2 regions of the Solwaraspora sp. WMMD406 genome follow, and region 1 is predicted to be linked to the other one. Evidence: riboswitches for the same ligand, from Rfam matches in the RefSeq annotation. Region 1 holds a riboswitch; the other holds the start of a gene.
What was found. A riboswitch is a leader RNA that binds a small molecule or an ion and turns the genes downstream of it on or off. The one in region 1 is predicted to bind thiamine pyrophosphate.

Region 1 (4,188 bases):
AGGTCACCTGTCGATCAATCAGCGGTCGGTGAGCGACATGTCCGGAGGTGGCAACGTGTCCGCAGCTTTGTTGAACTCTTCGGTGCCTCGGCGGCAGCTCGGTCGAGAGTTGCGTCGGCTGCGGGAGGAGCGGGGCCGGATGGCGCAGATCGAGGCGGCGCGGGTGTTGACCTGGTCCAACAGCAAGTTGTGGCGGATGGAGCGCGGCGAGGTGCCGGTCCGTACCGAGGACGTGGTGTTGCTCTGCGAGCTGTACGGCGCGGACCTGAAGATGACCGAGGCGCTGGCCGCCCTGGCTCCGAAGACCCGCGAGAAGGGCTGGTGGCACGACTACGCCAGCATCCCGTCCTGGTTCGAGCTGTTCATCGGCCTAGAAGAAGCCGCTTCCCACCTCCGCGAGTACCACACCGACCTCGTTTCGGGGGTGCTGCAAACCCGTGAGTACGCAACCGCTGTGTTCAGCATGAACCAGGTAGAAGTGCCTGCCGAGGAGATCGAACGCAAGGTCGAGGTGCGGATGCGTCGCGCGCGGCTACTGACTCGGATCGAGCCGTACCTACCCGGGTTCGGCATAGTGCTCGACGAGTCGATCCTGCGTCGGCCGATCGGCGGCGGGCGGACGATGGCTGCTCAACTTCGCCGTCTCGCCGAGGCTGGTGAGCTACCGAACGTCTCGATCCGGGTGCTGCCGTTCAGTGCCGGGTTGCATGCTGGTCTGATGGCACACGGGCCGTTCACCATCCTGGATTTCCCAGAACCGAACGAGCCAACGACCGTCTATGTCGAGGAGCTGACGGGCGCGCTGTTCCTCGATCGGCCGGACGAGGCTGAGCGGTACGCTTGGACCTTCACCGACATCGCTGGCCGGTCGCTGAGTGAACAGGCCAGCCGTGACCTCTTCTGGCGGGCGGCGAAGGAGTACGAGTAATGACCGAGTTCTCTGGATCTATCTGGCGGAAGAGCAGCCGGTCCAACAACCAGGGCCAGTGTGTCGAGGTGGCTGACGGGCTGGGTGGGGTCGTCGGGGTGCGGGACTCCAAGGATCCGGCTGGTCCGGTGCTGGCGGTCGCCCCGGCGAGCTGGTCGGCCTTCATCGCGGCGACCAAGGCCGGTGCCCTCACCAGCTGACGGGCGTCGTTCACTCCGTCGTGAGCACGTCGGTCGCCGGTACGGGGAGACCCATACTGCGGATCCTGCTGATCCCCCACGGGGATCATGATCCCCGTGGGGGATCACTCCAGAACGCGGTATCCCTACCGCCGGGCGGCAGCGCGCCTCCGCCCGTCGAAGGCTGACCAGACTGAAGATCGATGCGAGGCACGGAAGCCCGACTATGCTCTGCTGGTGCTTCTGACCTACGTGGACGAATCCTTCACGGACGGCTGGTACTGGATAGGCGCTCTGCGGTCGCCGCCCACGACGTTACGATCACCCTGCGTGGCGTCGACCGGACCGGTCTGGCAAAGCGGTACACATCGCCGAAGCCTGCGCACGACATCGTCCTGTCTCATCTGCTGGAGCGAGTCGACGCATATGCCGCGAAGGAACAACAGTTGGCGCTCGTGATCGCAGACAAGGTCGACAACCCGGCCCGCCACCGCGCGGACCTGACTCGGTACCGAACCGATGGCACCGGCGGCTACCGCTCTCGGCAGATCACCCGGATCGTCGACACCCTGCACTTCGCGCCGTCACACAGCTCCCGACTTGTCCAGGCCGTCGACCTGGTGACGTTCCTGCATCGGCGACTCATGACGGTGACCGAGTCGGACCGGAGGGCAGCCGCGGTCAACGAGCGCATGTGGTCCTGGGTGCAACCACGGGTGTACCACGCATGGTGTTGGAACCCGGCGCGCCAGACGCACAAAGGGCCCGCGTAAGCGGGCCCCAAGGCGGTTGCGGGAACCCCGGAGGGCCTCCTGCGTTATCGACGATAGCATGACTACCAGTAACCACCCGCGCCGATGAGAAAGCTGGCATCACCTCAGCGCGGCCTGTCTGGCTGGCGGTGAGCCTGCTCACGGCAAGCAGCGGGCGGGACGGCGGATCGAAGGTTGCCACGGATCAGCTCTTGGCGGATCGGCGCGTCCGTCGTACGGTAACAAGCAAGTAACCCACGGGAGCCCGGTGCACCGGGCTGAGAGGGAGGCTGACGCGGCCTCCGACCGTCGAACCTGATCCGGGTAATGCCGGCGCAGGGAGGAGTCTTGCCGTGCCGTCCCTTGGGCGACTGCATCTGCTCACCGACACCCGACCCGGGTGCGACCCGCTCGGCGTACTGCGGGCCGCGCTGGCCGCCGCCGAAAACGCCGACGCCACCGCCGACCTGGTCGTGCAGGTACGCGTCGAGGACGACATGTCCGACCGGGACGCGTACGAGTTGACCGTCCGTGCGGTCGCCGAATGCACCGCGTACCAGGTGACCTGCCTGGTCAACGACCGGCTGCACGTCGCGCTCGCCACCGGTGCGGCCGGCGCGCACGTCGGCGCGTTGGACCTGCCGGTCGACGCCGCCCGCCGGGTGCTCGGGCCGGCCGCGATCCTCGGTGCCACCGCCCGCAACCCGGTAGCCGGGCGGGCGGCGGTCGCCGCCGGGGCGACGTACCTGGGGGTCGGGCCCTGCTACGCCACCGGCACCAAGACCGGGCTGCCCGACCCGATCGGGCTGGCCGGGCTGGCGGCCGTCACCGGCGCGGTAGACGTGCCGGTGATCGCGATCGCCGGGGTCACAGTGGACCGGGTGCCGCAGCTGCTGGCCGCCGGGGCGTACGGGGTCGCGGTCGTGGGCGCGATCGCCGCCGCCGCCGATCCGGGCCGGGCCACCGCCGACCTGCTGGCGGCGGTACGACAGCGGCCGGACACCCCGATGGGCGCGACACGATGACCGGGTCGGCCGCGAGCGCGGATGTCGCGGTGGTCGGCGGCGGGCCGATCGGGATGGGCATCGCCTGGCGGTGCGCGCAGCGTGGCCTGCGTACCGTGCTGTTCGACCCGGCACCCGGATCCGGGGCGTCCTCGGTGGCCGCCGGCATGCTCGCCCCGGTAGCCGAGTCGCACTTCGGCGAGGCCGAGCTGACCCGGCTGCTGGTCGACTCGGCGGCCCGCTGGCCGGCGTTCGCAGCCGAGCTGACCGCCGTCACCGGCCAGGATATCGGCTACCGCACCGACGGCACGCTGGTCGTCACGCTCACCGACGACGACCGGCGGGAGGCGGAGCGGCTCTGGGCGTACCAGCGGAGTCTGGAACTGCCGATCACGCTGCTGCGCGCCACGGCGCTGCGCGATCGCGAACCGGCGCTGGCGCCGAGGGTGCGCGGCGGTGCGCTGATGCCCGACGACCATCAGGTCGACCCGCGTCGGCTGGTCGCGGCGCTGGACACCGCGCTGAACCGGGCCGGGGTGACCGTCGTCCCGAAACCGGTCACCGAGCTTTCCACACTGGACGCCGAAGTGGTCGTGGTGGCCGCCGGCTACGGCTCGGCGGCGCTGACCGGGCTGCCGGTTCGGCCGGTCAAAGGCCAGATCCTGCGGCTGCGGGCCCCCGCCGGCAGCGTCGGGTTCAAGCACGTGATCCGGGGGTACGCCGACAGCCGGCACGTCTACCTGGTGTCCCGCGCCGACGGCGAAGTGGTGGTCGGCGCCACCGTCGAGGAACGAGGCGACACCACCGTCACCGCCGGCGCGGTGCTGGAGCTGCTGCGCGCCGCCGCCGACCTGCTACCAGAGATCGCCGAGTACGAGCTGGTCGAAGCGCGGGCGGCGGCCCGGCCGGGTACGCCGGACAACGCGCCGCTGCTCGGCTGGTACCAGCCGAGAATCGTCGGCACATCCGGCGGCGCCGGCGGGAGGCGGGTGCTGGTCGCGACCGGGCATCACCGGCACGGCATCGTGCTCACCCCGGTGACCGCCGACCTGATCGCCGGACTGGCCGCCGGTGGCGCGCCGGACCCGGCGTTGGCGCTGTTCGAGCCTGGTCGGTTCACCACGGCGATGACGCCGACAGCAGGGGAGGAGGACCCATGGAGCTGATGGTCAACGGGGCACCGACGACCGCGCCGACCGGCACCACGCTCGCCGACGTCGTCAGAGCCGTCACCGATGCCGACCGGGGGATCGCCGTGGCCGTCAACGGTGAAGTGGTGCCGCGCGGCGGCTGGCCGGCCGAGCAGCTGTGCGACGGCGACCGGG
Region 2 (4,188 bases), 1.3 Mb from region 1:
CCTTCCGCGACCACGATCACCACGTCATGTGGCGGCCCGAAAGATGCCCTGGATCGTCGAACGTGAAACCTTCACCTGGTCGCGGCTGAGCCTTCACCTGGTCGCGGCTGAGCCTTCACCTGGTCGCGGCGTCGATGGGCGGCTATTCGTACTGCTGCCGGGGCGGGTCGATCTGCTGCCAGCTCTCCACCTGCAGGTAGGGAATGCTTGCGCCGTTGACCGGGTCGGTGCCGATCTGCTCCGAGTAGCGACCGACCACCGACACCCAGGTGTCCACCGGCAGACCGCTCGGTACGCTGCCGGCCAGACCGACCTTGATCGGGCGGCCGTCGGCGGCGCAGCAGGAAAGCACGATCCGGGCCAGCATCGGCTCGCCGTCCGGGCCGTCGGTGATGAACCCGGTGAGTGCGATGTCGCGGCCCTGCAGCGACTCCCCTTCGTCGAAGATCGCCCGCGAGGCGTAGTCGAGCACGCTGATCTCGGCCGGGTCGCCGTCCGGCAGCGGCGGATAGTCCGAGGACGCCTGCTGGCTGCTCAACGCCGTACCCGCTTGGCCTGCCGCGTACGAGCCGAGCGCCGGCGGTGCGACCAGCAGCAGTCCGAGTACCGGCAGGATCAGCAGCCAGCCGACCCGGGGCTCGTGATGCGCGTGGCCGCCTTCGTGTCCGTGGTTGTCACCGTCCCCAGCGGCATGGCCGTCCTTGGCGGCATGGCGGCGGCTCGCCCCGGCGACATGGCCCGCCGAGACAGCGGCCGGGGCCGCCGTCGACCGACGCCGCAGATCGTGCCAGAGCGTCATCACCGCCGCCGCGATCAACAGCAACCCGGCGGTGATCAGGAACGGCTGGAGGCCTTCCTTGACGTAGCGCAGATACATGTCGGTGACGCTGGCCTTGACCACCGCACCACCGAGCAACAGCAACACGACGCCTTGCGCCTGCTTGTTCACCATAGCACCGTCCCCACCGCTACCGCCACCACGATGGCGATCACAAAGGTCGCCGGAGCGAACCGGGCCGCGAACCGGCGTCCGAACGTACCGGCCTGCATCGAGATCAGTTTGAGGTCGACCATCGGTCCGACCACCAGGAACACCAACCGGGAGGTCAGCGAGAACTGCGACAGCGACGCCGCCACGAACGCGTCCGCCTCCGAGCAGATCGACAGCAGTACGGCGAGCACGGCGAGAGCCAGGATCGACAGCACCGGATTGTCGGCCAGGGTCTGCAACCAGCGCTCCGGCACCAGCACGTTGATGCTTGCGGCGGCCATCGCCCCGATCACCAGGAATCCGCCAGCGTGCATGATGTCGTGCCGGACGGCCGCCCAGAACGCCCGGGCCCGGGACAGGTCGTCGAGATCGGGCCGGTGCGGCAGTCGGATCCAGTCGGTCCGGCCGAGCCGCAGCCACATCCACCCCATGATCATCGCCACGGCGAGGCTGGCGACTCCCCGGCCCAGCACCATCTCCGGGTTGTTGGGGAAGGCGACCGCCGTGGCGACCAGCACGATCGGGTTGATCGCCGGTGCGGCTAGCAGGAACGCCAGGGCGGCGGCCGGCGCCACCCCGCGCCGAATCAACGACCCGGCGATCGGCACCGAGCCGCATTCGCAGCCGGGCAGCACCACGCCGGCGGCGCTGGCGACCGGCACCGCCAACGCCGGATGTTCCGGCAGCGCCTTGGCCCAGAACGACCGGGGTACGAAGACGGCGATGACGGCGGAGAGCACGACCCCGAAGACGAGGAACGGCATGGCCTGGACCATCACCGAGACGAACACGGTGGTCCAGGTCTGCAACCGGGGATCGGAGATCAGGTTGGCCAGCGGGTCCCGGAAGATCACCAATCCGATGAGCAGGAAGGCGAGCACTTCGACCGAGCCGACCCGGTCGCCGAACAGCCGCCGCCGAGGCGGACGCGGTGGGTCGGGCGGACCGGCAGGTCCGGCTGGTAGCGACGGCTCGCCGTCGGCCGGTGTGCTCCAGTCGATCTCCGTACCCGGCCCGGCCGGACGCGTGGTGGTGCGGTCGGCGGCGGTCACGACAGGCTGGCACCCTTCGCTGGTGGATGAGGTGGGCAGTTCACGATAACCCGCCATGGGGTGTCGACCGCCATACCTGAACCTCGACCACTGTCGCGCACCGGTGGCCGGTGCTAGCGTCAACGAGACAACCTCATGTCCGACAGGGGAGCGCGTACAGCGCTGAGAGTGCGGAAATCCGCAGACCCTCGAACCTGATCTGGGTAATGCCAGCGCAGGGAGTTGGAGACACAGATGACGTATTCGTCCATCGATCCGTCCGCGACCCCGGGCTCGACCGGCAACCCCGGTGCCAACCGCCGCTGGCGGACCGTCGACATCGTGGTCGCCTCGGTGATCGCGGTCGCTTTCGGGGTGATCTTCTGGCTCTGGGGGCTGATCTGGGCCGCCACCGAGGCCGCGTTCACCTTCTTCCCACCCGCCCAGGCGGTGCTGTACGGCGTGTGGCTGGTGCCGGCCGTCCTCGGCGCGCTGGTGATCCGCAAACCCGGGGCCGCGCTCTTCTGCGAGCTGGTCGCCGCACTGGTCTCGGCGGCGCTGGGCAGCCAGTGGGGTGCCGTGGTGATCGTCCAGGGACTGGCGCAGGGCATCGGTGCCGAGCTGGTGTTCCTGGCAGTGGCGTACCGCTCGTTCCGGCTGCCGGTGGCGCTGGCCGCCGCTGCCGCCGCCGGGCTCGGGGCGGCGATCTTCGACCAGGTGCGCTATTACGCCCCGTACGACCTGGTCTCCTTCCGGATTCCGATCTTCATCGTCACCGTGGTCAGCGCCGTCGTGCTGGCCGGAGCCGGCAGCCTGGCGCTGACCCGGGCCCTGGCCCGCACCGGGGTCCTCGACCGGTTCCCCGCCGGCCGGGACCGCGCTGAGGTATGAGCCGGTTGAAGCCGTCGCCGTCGTGAGCCGACTGAAGCCGTCCCGGTCGTGAGCCGGCTTCAGCTGCGCGGATTCGGTTGGCGGCACGCCGGCCGCCGCGCCTGGGCGGTCCGCGACGTCGACCTGCGGATCGACGCCGGCGAACGGGTGCTGCTGCTGGGTCCGTCCGGTGCCGGCAAGAGCACCTTGCTGGCGGCGATGGCCGGCCTGCTACCGGACGACTCCGGTGAGCAGGCCGGCACGATCACGATCGACGGGCTCGATCCGCGCAAGGCCAGGGAACGAGTCGGCATCGTCTTCCAGGATCCGCAGACCCAGCTGGTGATGGCGCGCAGCGGCGACGACGTGGCGTTCGGGCTGGAAAACTGGGGGGTGCCGACCGACGAGATCTGGCCCCGGGTGGACGCTGCGCTGGCCCGGGTCGGCTTCCGGTACGACCGGCGACGGTCGACCGCCGCGCTGTCCGGCGGCGAACAGCAGCGGCTGGCCCTGGCCGGGGTGCTCGCGCTGCGACCGGACCTGCTGCTGCTCGACGAACCGACCGCCAACCTCGACCCGGCCGGTGCCACGCTGGTCCGCACGGCCCTCAGGGGGGCCCTCGACGGGACCCGTGACGGGATCCTCGACCACGACCGGCAGACCACGATGGTCGTCGTCGAACACCGGGTGGCGCAGGCACTGCCGCTGGTCGACCGGGTGGTGGTGCTCTCCCCCGGCGGCGGGGTGCGGGCCGACGGCCCGCCCCAGCAGGTCTTCGATCGGTACGGCGAGCAGCTGGCCGCCGAGGGCGTCTGGGTGCCGGACCAGCCGCTGCCGGTGCGCCACCGCACCGGCGCGGCGGGACCGACGCTGCTGCACGCCGACCGGGTCGGGCTGACGCCCCGGCTGGCCGCGCTGCCCGACGAGATCCCGATCAACGCCGGTGAGGCGGTGGCAGTGCTCGGCCCCAACGGCGCCGGCAAGACGACCCTGGCGTTGCTGCTCGGCGGGCTGGTCGCGCCCGGCACCGGTACGGTGCGGGCCACCTCCGCGCTGACCGGTGGACGGGTCGGGGCGGTGCCGCACCGATGGCGGGCGCCGGAGCTGGTCCGGCGGATCGGCACCGTGTTCCAGAACCCGGAGCATCAGTTCGTCACCGCCACCGTCGCCGACGAGTTGGCGCTCGGTCCCCGTCGCTGCGGCATGCCGGAGCCGGCGGTCAGGCGGGTGGTCGACGACCTGCTCGGGCGGTTGCGGCTGGACCGGTTGGCGCGGGCCAACCCGTACACCCTGTCT

Region 2: linked by a shared signal. The riboswitch ahead of O7632_RS12230 (ECF transporter S component) and the one ahead of O7632_RS06205 (thiamine phosphate synthase) in region 1 are both predicted to bind thiamine pyrophosphate.

Annotation. Positions count from the first base shown of each region.
Region 1 is NZ_JARUBF010000001.1:1,363,559-1,367,746, forward strand. Features, by position in the region: gene O7632_RS06190 (helix-turn-helix transcriptional regulator) at 56-928, shown strand; gene O7632_RS06195 (DUF397 domain-containing protein) at 928-1,128, shown strand; gene O7632_RS06200 (DUF3800 domain-containing protein) at 1,311-1,880, shown strand; TPP riboswitch at 2,107-2,218, shown strand; gene O7632_RS06205 (thiamine phosphate synthase) at 2,213-2,884, shown strand; gene thiO (glycine oxidase ThiO) at 2,881-4,029, shown strand; gene thiS (sulfur carrier protein ThiS) at 4,020-4,188, shown strand, end outside.
Region 2 is NZ_JARUBF010000001.1:2,678,060-2,682,247, reverse strand. Features, by position in the region: gene O7632_RS12240 (TIGR03943 family protein) at 143-949, opposite strand; gene O7632_RS12235 (permease) at 946-1,902, opposite strand; TPP riboswitch at 2,178-2,281, shown strand; gene O7632_RS12230 (ECF transporter S component) at 2,278-2,913, shown strand; gene O7632_RS12225 (ABC transporter ATP-binding protein) at 2,962-4,188, shown strand, end outside.